Regions from separate parts of the Marinobacter sp. tcs-11 genome, predicted to be linked through region 3. Evidence: predicted binding sites of a transcription regulator. Region 3 holds the regulator's gene; each other region holds the start of a gene.

Region 1 (4,487 bases), on a different contig from region 3:
CGAGCGTTCCAGAAAGCTGTCGCTGTCAAAAGTCTGGGGGATCGTTTTCACCAGCCGGGTCATCAGCTTTTCCATGTCCTGCTTCAGCTGGGTCCCCATACCTCCCGGCAGCTGCAACAGCTTGGGATTACGCGGTTCCTCGAAGTTGGCGACATAACACCAGTCATGGCTTTGCTGCAGCGTGTCCACATGATGCTCAAGGTAACGCAGCATCATCGTTCGCTTGCCCAGCCCATTCCGACCCACGGCATAGACGTTGTAGCCGCCATGGGGCATGGCCAGGGCAAAGCGCACGGCCTCCTGGGCACGGTTCTGGCCCACGATTTCGGCCAGGGGCTCAAGTTGCCTTGTGGTCTTGAATGGCAGGTCTTTGAGGACGCAGGCTTTATACAGCTGATGCAGGGGCAGAGACTTCAAATTGGCTTCCCGTAACGGTCAGTTTTGTCGGATTTCAGGCCCGCCATTGTAGTGCCTGGGGCCGGGTCTGTCGCGTACCTCGTCCGGTTTTATCGAAAGGGGCCAGAGCCGACCGCAAGTGCCAACTTGGTCACAAATCCGGCCGTGGTCATTTTTCATGCAAGCCGTCGATTACTACACTTCATCTCCCGGACGGAATCCGGCCACAACAAGTACAAGACACGTGATGACTGAAAACATGACGAATAATTCCGCAGATCGCCGCATCAAGGATCGTTTTCCGGCGTCCTGCCTGAGGGTTCAACTGCGTGAGCGCGGTTTCTTCGGCCGTGGCAAACAGCCTGTGGCAGTTACCTGCCTGGACATGAACCGCTATGGTATGGCGGTTCTCTGCCCACGACCGGTGGATGTAGGTGTGCGACTGTTTCTTGATATCGAGGGCAAGTACATCAGTGAATCCCGGGTCGGCGCCCGGGTTATCGCCTGCCAGCCCTACCAGGCGGGATATCGGGTCAGTCTGCAGTTTGCCTATTGCCTGGACAAAAATGCCTACTCACGAACGATGGACAACGCACTGTCCCGTATTGAAGGCTTCTACAACCGCTACGCCAGTTGATCAAATCAGGCCGGCGTCAAGACTGGCCGCCACTGCCATACCCAACTCGTAACACTGCTCTTCAAACTCGGGCCGGAATTCACCCCGGCATACCAGTGCATCCTGCACCAGCTTCCAGCGCAGCCCTGTGGTTATGGTCTCAATAGCTCGGCGGGTCCCGGTACCATCATGGCCGGCACGGATATAAAAGGCAAAAGGCAGGCCCTGGGTTTTCTCCAGGCAGGGATAGTAGCTGCGGTCGAAAAAGTCTTTCAGGGCGCCAGACATGTAGCCGAGGTTTTCCGTGGTGCCCAGGATGATGGCGTCGCATGCGAGGATGTCTTCGGGGCCAGCTTCGAGAGGCGCCTTTACCACCACCTCTACCGCTTCGATGTCCGGATTACGAGCGCCATTTTCGATGGCGCTCCGTAATCTCAGGGTATTCGGAGACGGGGCATGAGCCACAATCAGCAGTCGCTTCATGTCACGCCTCCCTATCTTTCTCTTTTTAGAATTTATAGCAGTTCGCCATTGGCTTCAGCAGGAGCCTCCGCCGTCTCTTTCTTGACCGGCTTGGGCATCAGCTTGTCACGCACTTTAGCCTCGATTTCATTGGCGATATCCAGGTTCTCTTCCAGGAACTTACAAGCGTTTGCTTTGCCCTGGCCGATCTTGTCGCCGTTATAGGCGTACCAGGCGCCGGATTTGTCCACAAAGCCTTCTTTCACGCCCATGTCGAGCACTTCCGCCATGTGGTAGATGCCCTTGCCGTACATGATCTGGAACTCCGCCTGCCGGAACGGAGGCGACACCTTGTTCTTGACGACTTTTACGCGGGTTTCGTTGCCCACCACCTCGTCGCCGTCTTTCACCGAACCGATACGGCGAATATCCAGACGCACAGAGGAATAGAATTTCAGGGCGTTACCACCGGTGGTGGTCTCGGGGCTACCGAACATAACACCAATCTTCATACGGATCTGGTTGATGAACACCATCAGGCAATTGGCGTGCTTCACATTACCGGTAAGCTTGCGCAGTGCCTGTGACATCAGGCGAGCCTGAAGACCCACGTGGCTGTCGCCCATCTCGCCTTCGATTTCCGCTTTCGGGGTCAGGGCCGCTACCGAATCGACTATGATCACGTCCACCGCGTTCGAGCGCACGAGCATGTCGGCAATTTCCAGCGCCTGCTCACCGGTATCCGGCTGGGAAACCAGCAGCTCATCAACGTTAACACCCAGCTTTTCCGCATAAACCGGGTCCAGTGCGTGCTCGGCATCCACAAAGGCACAGGTTTTACCCTGTTTTTGCGCTTCCGCGATAACCTGCAGAGTCAGCGTGGTTTTACCGGAGCTCTCCGGGCCGTAAATCTCAACGATCCGGCCGTAAGGAAGACCACCAATGCCCAGAGCAACATCCAGCCCAAGGGAGCCGGTGGATACGGCAGGAATCGCCTCACGGGGCTGGTCGCCCATCTTCATTACAGCACCTTTACCGAACTGACGTTCGATCTGGCTCAACGCTGCGCCGAGTGCTTTCTTGCGGTTATCTTCCATTCTTGCAAACCCTCGTTACCAGGGCCGCTCAACCTTGTTGGCCAAAGCGGCAGAATCCGGAGAAAACCTGAATAGCCATCCAGTGTTTTCCTGTATATTTGAACAGTATTAAAACATATGGCCAGAAGGAGACCAACCCCCGGAAAGGTGAAAATCCTCACAGGGTTTCGACAAATCCGGTAACTCCTTCTAATACATACAAAACCGACTGCCGGCGCACCTGATCCCGATCGCCATCGAAATGCGCTACCCGGGCTTCGGTGTTGTCAGCCCGGCTGCCCCAGGCAAACCAGACCGTACCAACCGGCTTGTCTGCACTACCCCCACCCGGCCCGGCAACACCGCTGATAGCGACGGCAATATCCACGCCTGTGGCACGTATGGCACCTGTCACCATCTGTCGCACCACCGGTTCACTGACCGCCCCGCACTGCTCCAGAGTATCAGCCTGTACGCCAAGGATGGCCTGCTTCGCGGCGTTACTGTAGGTCACCAGACCCGCCATAACATAGGCGGACGAACCCGCCCGGTCAGTCAGCACCTTGGCCACCCAGCCACCGGTGCAGCTTTCAGCGGTAGCGATGGTCATCCGCCTGCGCTCAAGCGCCGCCGCCAGCGCGTCACCAGCCTTGGCCAATTGTCCGTCGGTCACATTCATACGGTTCTCCCGTTTCCTGTAATGCCCGTCGCCATTCTCAGGCTCCGGGAAAACTGTCAACAAATCCGCGATCAATGCGGTCTTTCCACTTCCAGACCCAGGCGCCCGAAAACGTCAAGGGGCCATAACTACCAATCGCCGTGCAGTCTCCCGCCGCCAACAGGTACAACGAAAACCTGCGCGGATAGAAACGCACCAACGGTTTACCCGATATCGCAGCCGCAAGATTGCGGGCCAGTATCGGCCCGGCACGAACCGCGTGTACCCCGGAACGGTCCAGCCGTTGGTCAACCCGGCTACAGGCATCTCCGGCCACAAACACATTGTGGTGAGACGTGCTGCGATGGCTGGCGTCTACCCTGACAAAACCGGCTTCGTCTACGGCCAGGCCGCTGGCTTCCAGAAAGGGCAGAGCCCTGCCACCGGTAGATACCAGAACCGCATCGGCCCGCATTCGTCGCCCACCAGCCAACCGGACCCCATCAACCACCGGTTCGCCATACTCCTCAACAATCTCGACACCGCAGCGCATCAGCGCCCGCCGCACCAGGCGGCGAAAGCGGGGACGAAAGCCCGGCACTACACCATTGCTGCCGGCCACCAGAACAACGCCCGCCTGGTCGCAGTCCGCTGATCGCCGGGCCAGGGCCATAGCGATCTCCGCACCTCCAGCGCCTCCACCAAGAACAACAATGCGCGGGCGCGCTCTGGCGCGCAGGGATCTTTCGGTTGCCGGCCAGTCTTCAGCAAATCGTTCGACGGGCTTAACACCGAGGATCATGCTGTCCGGCTCGTTCAGCACGGCACTGTCACTGGCCGATCCAACATCGACAGAGAGCAGATCGTAGGGCACCCGTTCACCACTTGCCAACACGACCTCCTGCTCGGCTGCCCGCAATTCAACAGCCCGATCGAGCACCAGCCTGCCACCGGCGGCGATCACCGTGGGCTCGACCAGGACACGACACTGATCGAGGCGATAGTGCCCGGCCAGCCAGCCCGGGATCATCCCGGAGTAGTACTGCCACCGGGACGGTGACACCACCACCAGCTCCGTTTCCGGCAACGGCTCGCGCGCGAACTGACGCAACGCCACCATGTGAGCGTGGCCGGCACCCAGCAAAACCAGTCGTTTCATAACCTCATCTCCCGCCTGCCATGCTCACCACCCCGAGCTCTGATATGCTCCTCTCAGGAGGCCACCAAAACCCATGTTGCGACACCCAATACGCGAAGAAGATCCCCGGCTCGCAATCAT
Region 2 (4,487 bases), on a different contig from region 3:
TCTGAAAGTTACTCTGCCAAGGGTCAAGATCTTCAATATCCTTGAGAATGCTGAAGAACATCACCTGAGTGCTGAAGACGTTTATAAAAAGCTGCTGGACCAGGGCGATGACGTGGGCCTGGCGACAGTCTACCGGGTGCTGACCCAGTTCGAAGCTGCAGGCCTCGTGTTGCGTCATAATTTCGAAGGCGGTCACGCGGTGTTCGAGATGGCCGGTGATGATCATCACGACCACATGGTTTGCACTCAGACTGGCGAAGTTGTTGAGTTCGTCGATGAGGTCATCGAGGAGCGCCAGCAGAAGATTGCGGCAGAGCACGGCTATGAGATTGTCGATCACAGCCTGATCCTTTACGTGAAGCCACTGAAGTCCGATAAGAAGTAAAAAAAGGGCCAGCGACAAGGCTGGCCCAGAAGCTCTCCGAAACGAGAGGGGGATTAGTGATGGGTTGCCTGGCCCTTTACAAACATCTCCCGGGCATGAGCTATGGTCTGTTCTGTCATGTCCACTCCGCCAAGCATCCTTGCGACTTCGCTGATCCGGCCCTGGTCATCCAGGGATTCGATGCGTGAATAGGTCGCGTCTTTCTCGGTAAATTTGCTGACGAACAAATGCTGATGGCACTGGGCCGCCACCTGCGGCAGGTGCGTGACGCACAGTACCTGGCCATTCTCGCCGAGTGCTCTCAGCAGGCGGCCTACGACCTCCGCGGTGCCGCCACCGATGCCGACATCCACCTCATCGAACACCAAAGTTGGTGTGGTGGAGGTTTGTGCCACAACCACCTGGATGGCCAGGCTTATGCGGGAAAGTTCACCGCCGGAAGCCACCTTGGCCAACGATCGGGCGGGTTGGCCCGGGTTGGCACTCACCAGGAATTCCACCTCTTCCATGCCGTGAGGGGCAGGTTCGTCATCACTGTTCCGGCTCAGGTGACTGACAAACTGCACCGATGGCATGCTCAATTGTGCCAACTCCCGGGCGATTCGCTGGTCGAGCTCCATGGCGGCATTCCGGCGTGTTTCTGTCAGCTTGGTGGCCAGGGCGTCAAACCGTGCCCGCAGGTTTTCCAGCTCGGCCTGAAGTTGTTCCAGGCTGCCTTCGCCGCCATCCAGTTCGGCCAGCTCCTGGCTCAGGCGTTGATGCAATTCCGGTAACTCCTCCGGGGTGATCCGGTGTTTGCGCGCCATCTGATAAATGGCGCTGAGCCGTTCTTCCACTTCGTTCAGTCGGACCGGGTCGGCTTCGTAGTCGTCTACGAAGCGGCGCAGGTTGTCGCCGGCTTCTGAAATCTGAATCTGTGCTTCGTTCAGCATCTGGATGGTGTCGGTCAGTGCCGGGACATCAACCGGCAGTTGCTCCAGTTGGTGCAGTGCCTGGCGCACCAGGTCTGCGGCCGAAACCTCATCTTCAGTGCATAGCAGGGCGGCCTGGTGGCTGCTGTGAAGTACGGCGTCCGCCTGGCTGAGCTGTGCCTGTTCGGTTTCCAGGGTTGTCTGTTCGTCCTCGCCCAGCGCCAACCTGTCCAGCTCTTCCACCTGATAGCGCAGCAGCTGTAAACGGGCCTCGGCCTCATCAGCATTGTGCTGGCGTTGCTGTAGTTTCTGACGCGTCTGGTGCCAGGCTTTCCATGCAGATCGGGTTTCGTCGGCCAGGCTTTCCGCGCCGGCGAACTCGTCCAGCAGCTTTCGGTGGGTTTCCTTACGCAGCAGGGATTGATGCTGGTGCTGACTGTGGATATCCATCAGCAGGCCGCCCAGTTCTTTCAATTGTGACAGCGGGCAGGGCTGGCCATTAATGAATGCCTTGGAGCGGCCGTCCTTGCTGATGGTCCGGCGCAGGATGCAATCGTCCTTGTCGTCCAGCTCATGGCTGTCCAGCCAGGACCGGGCTTCGGGGATGCGGGATATATCGAAGCTGGCGGTAATGTCGGCACGCTTGGCGCCATGGCGAACAGCGCCGGCATCGGCCCGGCCTCCCATGGCCAGGCCAAGGGCATCAAGCACAATCGACTTGCCGGCGCCGGTTTCCCCAGTCAGGGCTGTCATACCGCGGTTGAACTGGAGTTCAACCCTTTCTGCAATGGCGTAGTTCGATACCGTGAGTTGTGTGAGCATGCCGCAACCTCCGCTCGTTCTTGAGCAAGTAATAACTCTGACCACTGTTCGTTCATACAGTTGCTGTGAATATATACAGGGTTTTTCCGGTTTGCAAACAGGAAATGATGAAAACATCAAAGATTGCGTGGGTGACGGTTGAAACCCGGGAAGCGGGCCCCATATCGGTTCGCAAAGCGATTCTTTCCTGCTTTCTGCACAAGCGGGAGTGGTTATTTCTGCAGGCCTCCGTGGCCGTGAAAACGTTATCAGGAGTTGTCATGAGTGCTGACGAAAAGCGCAACGAACAGGTAGAAGAACGCAACGAGGCAGCAGAAGCTGCGGCGGAAGAGCAGGCTGCAGGTAACCAGGATGCCGAGCAGTCACCGGAGCAGGGCTCCGAGCTGGATGTGCTGCAGCAGAAACTGCAGGAGTACCAGGAGCAGGCCTTGCGGGCACAGGCGGAGATGCAGAATGTCCGTCGCCGGGCCGAGATTGATGTGGAAAAAGCTCACAAGTTTGCGCTCGAGAAGTTTGTGAAAGAGCTGTTGCCGGTGGCCGACAGTCTGGAGAAGGCGGTCGAAAGCACCGAGGGTCACGAAAACGCAGGCGAGCTGGTTGCGTCCATTCGCGAAGGTGTGGAAATGACCCTGACGCTGTTCATGAACAGCCTGAAGAAATTCAACGTTGAACAGCTCAACCCGGTGGGTGAGCCGTTCGATCCGCAGCAGCACGAAGCCATGTCCATGGTGCCGGCGCCGGATGCCGAGCCTAACAGCGTGGTTGCGGTTGTGCAGAAAGGTTATCTGCTTAATGGCCGGGTAGTTCGTCCGGCGATGGTCGTAGTGGCCAAGGCAGAAGATGCGCCAAAAATCGACGAGCAGGCTTGAAAAGTCGAGCGGAGCGCCAATATAGCGATTAAACAGCAAAGGCCGGGGTAGGCATTCTCCGGAACAGCATTCAGAAAGATTTGGAGTGATTCGATGAGCAAGATTATTGGTATCGACCTGGGAACCACAAACTCCTGTGTGGCCATCATGGATGGCGACAAGGTAAAGGTAATTGAAAACGCAGAGGGTGATCGCACCACCCCGTCCATCATCGCCTACACCGATGACAACGAGACTCTGGTTGGCCAGTCGGCCAAGCGTCAGGCGGTGACCAACCCGCACAACACTCTGTACGCCATTAAGCGTCTGATTGGTCGTCGTTTTGAAGATGACGTGGTTCAGAAAGACATCAAGATGGTGCCCTATAAAATCGCCAAGGCAGACAACGGTGACGCCTGGGTTGAGGTAAAGGGTCAGAAAATGGCGCCGCCGCAGGTGTCTGCAGAAGTTCTGAAGAAAATGAAGAAGACTGCAGAAGACTACCTGGGTGAAAAGGTAACCGAAGCGGTGATCACCGTGCCTGCGTACTTCAATGACAGCCAGCGCCAGGCGACCAAAGATGCTGGCAAGATTGCTGGTCTGGAAGTGAAGCGGATCATCAACGAGCCAACTGCTGCGGCCCTGGCTTATGGCCTGGACAAGAAGAGCGGTGATCGTACTGTTGCTGTGTACGACCTGGGTGGTGGTACTTTCGATCTGTCCATCATCGAAATTGCGGACGTAGACGGCGAGCACCAGTTCGAAGTGCTGGCCACCAACGGTGACACCTTCCTGGGCGGTGAAGATTTCGACCTGAAAGTGATTGAATACCTGGCCGACCAGTTCAAGAAAGACAGCGGCATCGATCTTCGCGGCGACTCTCTGGCCATGCAGCGTCTGAAAGAAGCGGCGGAGAAGGCCAAGATCGAGCTGTCCAGCAGCCAGCAGACCGACGTAAACCTGCCGTACATCACTGCAGATGCGTCTGGTCCCAAGCACATGAACGTGAAGCTGACCCGTGCCAAGCTGGAATCGCTGGTGGAAGACCTGGTTCAGCGCAGTCTGGAGCCCTGTAAGGTGGCTCTTCAGGATGCGGGCATGAAGGCCGGTGAAATCGACGAGGTTATTCTGGTCGGTGGTCAGACCCGTATGCCGCTGGTGCAGGAGAAAGTAAAAGAGTTCTTCGGCAAAGAGCCGCGTAAAGACGTGAACCCGGACGAGGCCGTCGCCATGGGTGCAGCGATTCAGGGCGCGGTACTGTCTGGCGACGTGAAAGACGTACTGCTGCTGGACGTAACCCCGCTGACCCTGGGTATCGAAACCATGGGTGGCGTGGCCACTCCGCTGATCGAGAAGAACACCACGATTCCGACCAAGAAATCGCAGACCTTCTCTACAGCGGATGACAACCAGACTGCAGTGACCATTCATGTGGTTCAGGGTGAGCGTAAGCAGGCGGCACAGAACAAGTCTCTGGGTCGTTTCGATCTGGCCGATATTCCGCCGGCACCGCGCGGTGTG
Region 3 (4,487 bases):
TGTCTCGTAGGCCAGGTTCGGAGACCGGCGCAGGCGTCGGGAACCCGCATCATAACGCCATGCAAGGCGAGGTGAACGAACCTGGTCCAGAGTCTCGTGCACCAGGGTGATGGTGCCCGCCAGCGTGGTCGGAGCGATCGTCTCGGTTTTCAGGTAGAAGATCTTGTTGTCGATATCGGCAAGATCCGCGCCTACCTGACTGTACGCGAAAAAATAATCGTAGTGGTTGACCACCGGGTTGAAAGAACCGTCTTCCTGAGGAGTGGCTGAAGCACTTCGGAAGGACACCTCCTCACCGCGATACCGGAGAATGTGGTTCCAGATCGCCTCCAGACCATTCTTCGGAATGGGGAACGGGCTGGTCATGATGGTGTCTCTTACCCCGTTACCATTATCCAAAAGCTCGGCGGTCAGGGCATTCTGACGGAACTTCTCGTATACATGTTCGGGAAACGCCGCTGTCCGACGGGTTTCATACACCGGCATGAAAAATGCCGGGCCATATTGCTCCAGCATCCGGATGTGGCCGTCCGACAACTTGTCCCGGTAAAGATCAAGGTTATCACCCGTCACCACATACAGGGCGTCATCGCCAGGGAACGGATTGGTTTCTACAGACCCCTCGCGCCAATTCGCCGGTGGCGTGGCAAGCCCGCCATCCCAGGCTGGAATGGTGCCCGCTGCGTTGCCCGCGCGCTCAGCACCAACCGGTGTCAGCTCATTATTCAGGCGCGCGGCTTCCGCCTGTGTTACCTTTGCCAGCAGCGGACTGGACGCCCCCATAACAGCAACTGCGATGGCAGCAATAAATCGGTTTCGCATCCTCAACCTCCAGCGTGAGTCACATGAGTGGTCAATACTCACCCAATCTGACGCTCTTTTTGCCAGTTTCAAACGCCCGTTTCAAGTGGTTGTTTGTAGTTTCTTGTGACAAGAGCATTTCCACAAAGCGGATAGAACGAGAAATAAACAGCCAAAAATGATAAACTCCCAAAGTTTTACCGGCCCTGTTTCTCTGATTTTTCGTTCGCAGGTTTCCTCATGGCATCTCAATGGCATTCTCTGGTTTCGCAAAAGCTGTTTCTGGCCAAAACGTTACTAATCCGGGTTGAGCAAGACGAAGCAGCGACTGCGCCAGAACGAGAAGCCCAACTGCAAGGTGCCATTGAGTTATTGCTGCGGGCTCGAGAACTCCTGCTGGTAATGATTACCCGATGCCACCAGAACAAAGTCGACAGACCGGCCTCCATCGACGAGCTGGAGGCGCTGTTTCCCTATGCGATTGCGGAAGGCGGGATGTTGAAGGAACTGGCTGAAACACCAGGCAGCTGGTGGCAACAGCTGAATCAGTTGGAGACTGCAGCTGGAGAACCGCCCAAGATACGGAAAACCGTGACGGAAGAAAACATCATTGCGGTTTCGGCGGATCAGGGGCCAGATCGGTCCGTTCAGGCTCTGAACAAGATACTGGCTGCCATGACCGTATTGACCAGAGAGATAGACGAGCAACACAGCGAGTGGTAATCCGCCTGCCGGAGCCAATCCATTAACATACGCTGACAGCAGATATAGGTTGAATGAATGTCACCTTCGTTTTTTGAAATTGTACAACTCGCCGACGGCGACTACGCGCTTCGCCGGATTGATGACGATGCAGCTCCACTTGTGCGCATCTCATTCTCTGATGAGGCCAGAGAAATGCTGGAAGACCGGGACATGAACGTCGCCAAGGCGATGATTGCCGCTGGCATCGAGGCCGCTGGCAACATCAGCCACGACATTGACTGGGAAGAGGACGAAAGCGAGTTCGCCGACAATCAGCCCCACTACACCTTGCATTGAGCACCCGTTATCTCTGGCGCAACACCACACCGTGGCTATTACCCTTGGCAGATGCCTTTTGCAACGCTTCCAGCGCCGCACGGCCTAGCTTGTGAGTCCAGAGCACAACGGCATGGCAGGTGCCTGCGCCCAGCGCCCGCTCAGCCAGCTCTTGTGCTGGGAATTCTGTCGTTGACCGCAACACCAGAATCTCACTGGCCACAATGCCGTGCATTTTCTGCCACTTGGCCACCAGGGACTGGGGAGGATCAATCCACGCCAGCCAACGTTTCTCCTGGTTGAGTTGTGTGAGCATTGGCAGCAGCAACTGGAAATTCTCCACCTGCTCCTCCGGAAGAATAATCTCGGTAACATTGCCACCGAAGCCAGACGCTGAACGTCGCTCCGAACCGGACGCTGCTACCCGGGCCGCCGGTGCCCTTTGGCCAGAGGAAACCGCGCCAGCCGCAACAACAGCTGCCGGCTGAAATGCCATGTTCTGAGTGAAGCTCAACTGTTCCATTACTCACCTACCTGCGCCATGCGCTGCCGAATACGGTATTCAGTGAAGATCGGAGCGGCGGATAACGCCTACGCCGAGACCTTCAATAAACAATTCCTGCTCCGCAAGATCGACCTCAATCGGAGCAAACTCCTCATTCTCTGCAATCAGCCAGACCTTGTTGCCTTCCCTGCGGAAACGCTTGACGGTGACCTCCTCTCCGACACGAGCGACAACGATCTGACCGTTATGGACATCCTGGGTACTGTGCACCGCCAGTAAATCACCATCCAGAATCCCGATGTCTTTCATGCTCATCCCCCGTACCCGCAAAAGGTAATCTGCTGAAGGAGAGAAGAAGCCCGGCTGCAGCGTGCAGTGATCTTCAATATGTTCCTGCGCCAGAATCGGGCTACCGGCGGCAACCTGCCCGATGACAGGGAGGCCCAGATCTTCTTCGGCCTCCGGCAGGCGAATGCCCCGGCTGGCTCCCGGGACCATCTCGATGGCGCCTTTCCTTGCCAGAGCCCTCAAATGTTCTTCCGCCGCGTTGGCGGAACGGAATCCCAGCTCTGCGGCAATTTCAGCCCTGGTGGGCGGGTAGCCGGTTTCATCCACGTAACGTCGGATAATGTCCAGCACCTGGGATTGTCTTGCAGTCAGTTTCATCAGTCGGGCTCCGGAATTTCGATCCTGTTTTTTTATACAGTGAACTGACTATATACAGTGTTTTATCCAGTGTAAAGCCCTCTCCGTTTCGTTTCCTTCCTGTAACGGGCGACCAACAGCCTGTATGTTATGGTGACGCAAACCAGACACAGGGAAGCCACACACAACCATGACCGTACACGACCGCTGCAAGATGCCGGAACAAACGACAAACCGGGACGGCCAGGAACGAAAAGTCGGGGTTGAGATTGAACTGTCCGGCCTGACCTACGAGGCCCTGGTCCAGCATGCTGCCCGACTGCTTGGGGGAGAGCCGGAGCTGACATCCCGTTATGTCACCCGACTGGATACGGACGCCGGGGCTTTCACCATTGAGCTGGACTCTGATCCTATCAAAGACCTGGATCTTGCCGACGAGCGGCTCCCGGAATCCATTCGGGAACTCGGCAACCACGCCATGGACGTCATTGATTTTGCCGCCGAGAAGATTGTGCCATTAGAGATTGTGGGACCACCGCTCGCAATGTCGGCTCTGGGCATGATCGAGAATCTGGTAGACGAGCTGCGAGACCTGGGTGCTGAAGGCAGCCGGGAGGCCATCTACTTTGCGTTCGGGCTTCAACTTAACCCGGAACTGCCCGATCTTGAACCCGAGACCCTGGTACGTTATCTGCAGGCGTTCGCACTGCTGTATGACTGGCTCAAGTCCCGGCATCAGCTGGATATCAGCCGGAAGTTCACCACCTACATCGAGCCCTGGAGCAGCCGCTACACAGACAAGCTGATGGCGGACGATTACCGTCCTGACCTGGACACACTGATGAGGGACTATCTGCACTACAATCCTACCCGGAACAAGGCGTTGGATCTTCTGCCACTGTTCGCTCATCTGAACGAATCGCTGTTGTCCGAATACGTTCAGGACCCCAGGATCAAAAGTCGTCCTACTCTGCACTACCGGCTGCCGGATTGTGATATCGACAATCCCAATTGGCACTTCTCCACAGTGTGGAACGATTGGGTAGTGCTGGAACAGCTTGCCAACAACCGTCAGGATCTTGATGCCCTGCGGGGCGAATTCCACGAATCCCGGAAGTTCAGCTTCCGCAATCTCACCCGCTCCTGGCGTGAGTCCACCGATGAATGGCTGCATCAGCACGGTTATGTCTGACTGGGAAAACGAAACGGACATCCCCGGTCTCACCATCGGCATCAGCGGCCCGGCCCGACGAAGTATGGCCCATCGGCTGATCAGCCTGGGCCTGCGCCTGCATGGCGCCAGAACACACTACATCCGCCCGGGCGACCGAACCAACGTCGAACTACTGGACGGGCTGGTTCTCTCGGGCGGCACCCACGTGCATCCGGGCCGCTATGGTCAACAACCCCAAGTGACGGCCAGGTATGACCTGAAACGGGATGCTACCGACACCGAGCTTCTCCGCCAGGCGGAGGCGATTAACATTCCGGTGCTGGGTATCTGCCGCGGTGCACA

The links. The regulator LexA, encoded in region 3, represses DNA repair genes until DNA is damaged. The targets are predictions, from matches to a motif close to CTGTNTNNNNANACAG.
Region 1: the regulator LexA is predicted to act here: its motif matches at 2,662-2,677, upstream of recA (recombinase RecA).
Region 2: the regulator LexA is predicted to act here: its motif matches at 2,163-2,178, upstream of recN (DNA repair protein RecN).

The regions. Positions count from the first base shown of each region.
Region 1 covers NZ_LLYU01000013.1:81,655-86,141, reverse strand. The annotation lists gene ARC85_RS14150 (Lon protease family protein) at 1-417, opposite strand, end outside; gene ARC85_RS14145 (PilZ domain-containing protein) at 656-1,033, shown strand; gene ARC85_RS14140 (flavodoxin family protein) at 1,034-1,495, opposite strand; gene recA (recombinase RecA) at 1,528-2,571, opposite strand; gene ARC85_RS14130 (CinA family protein) at 2,729-3,229, opposite strand; gene ARC85_RS14125 (FAD-dependent oxidoreductase) at 3,267-4,367, opposite strand; gene ARC85_RS14120 (TIGR04283 family arsenosugar biosynthesis glycosyltransferase) at 4,441-4,487, shown strand, end outside.
Region 2 covers NZ_LLYU01000022.1:47,387-51,873, reverse strand. The annotation lists gene fur (ferric iron uptake transcriptional regulator) at 1-385, shown strand, start outside; gene recN (DNA repair protein RecN) at 439-2,118, opposite strand; gene grpE (nucleotide exchange factor GrpE) at 2,379-2,987, shown strand; gene dnaK (molecular chaperone DnaK) at 3,081-4,487, shown strand, end outside.
Region 3 covers NZ_LLYU01000002.1:13,103-17,589, reverse strand. The annotation lists gene ARC85_RS02730 (DUF1329 domain-containing protein) at 1-822, opposite strand, end outside; gene ARC85_RS02725 (DUF6586 family protein) at 1,042-1,524, shown strand; gene ARC85_RS02720 (hypothetical protein) at 1,582-1,842, shown strand; gene ARC85_RS02715 (cell division inhibitor SulA) at 1,850-2,344, opposite strand; gene lexA (transcriptional repressor LexA) at 2,384-2,995, opposite strand; gene ARC85_RS02705 (amidoligase family protein) at 3,162-4,163, shown strand; gene ARC85_RS02700 (gamma-glutamyl-gamma-aminobutyrate hydrolase family protein) at 4,156-4,487, shown strand, end outside.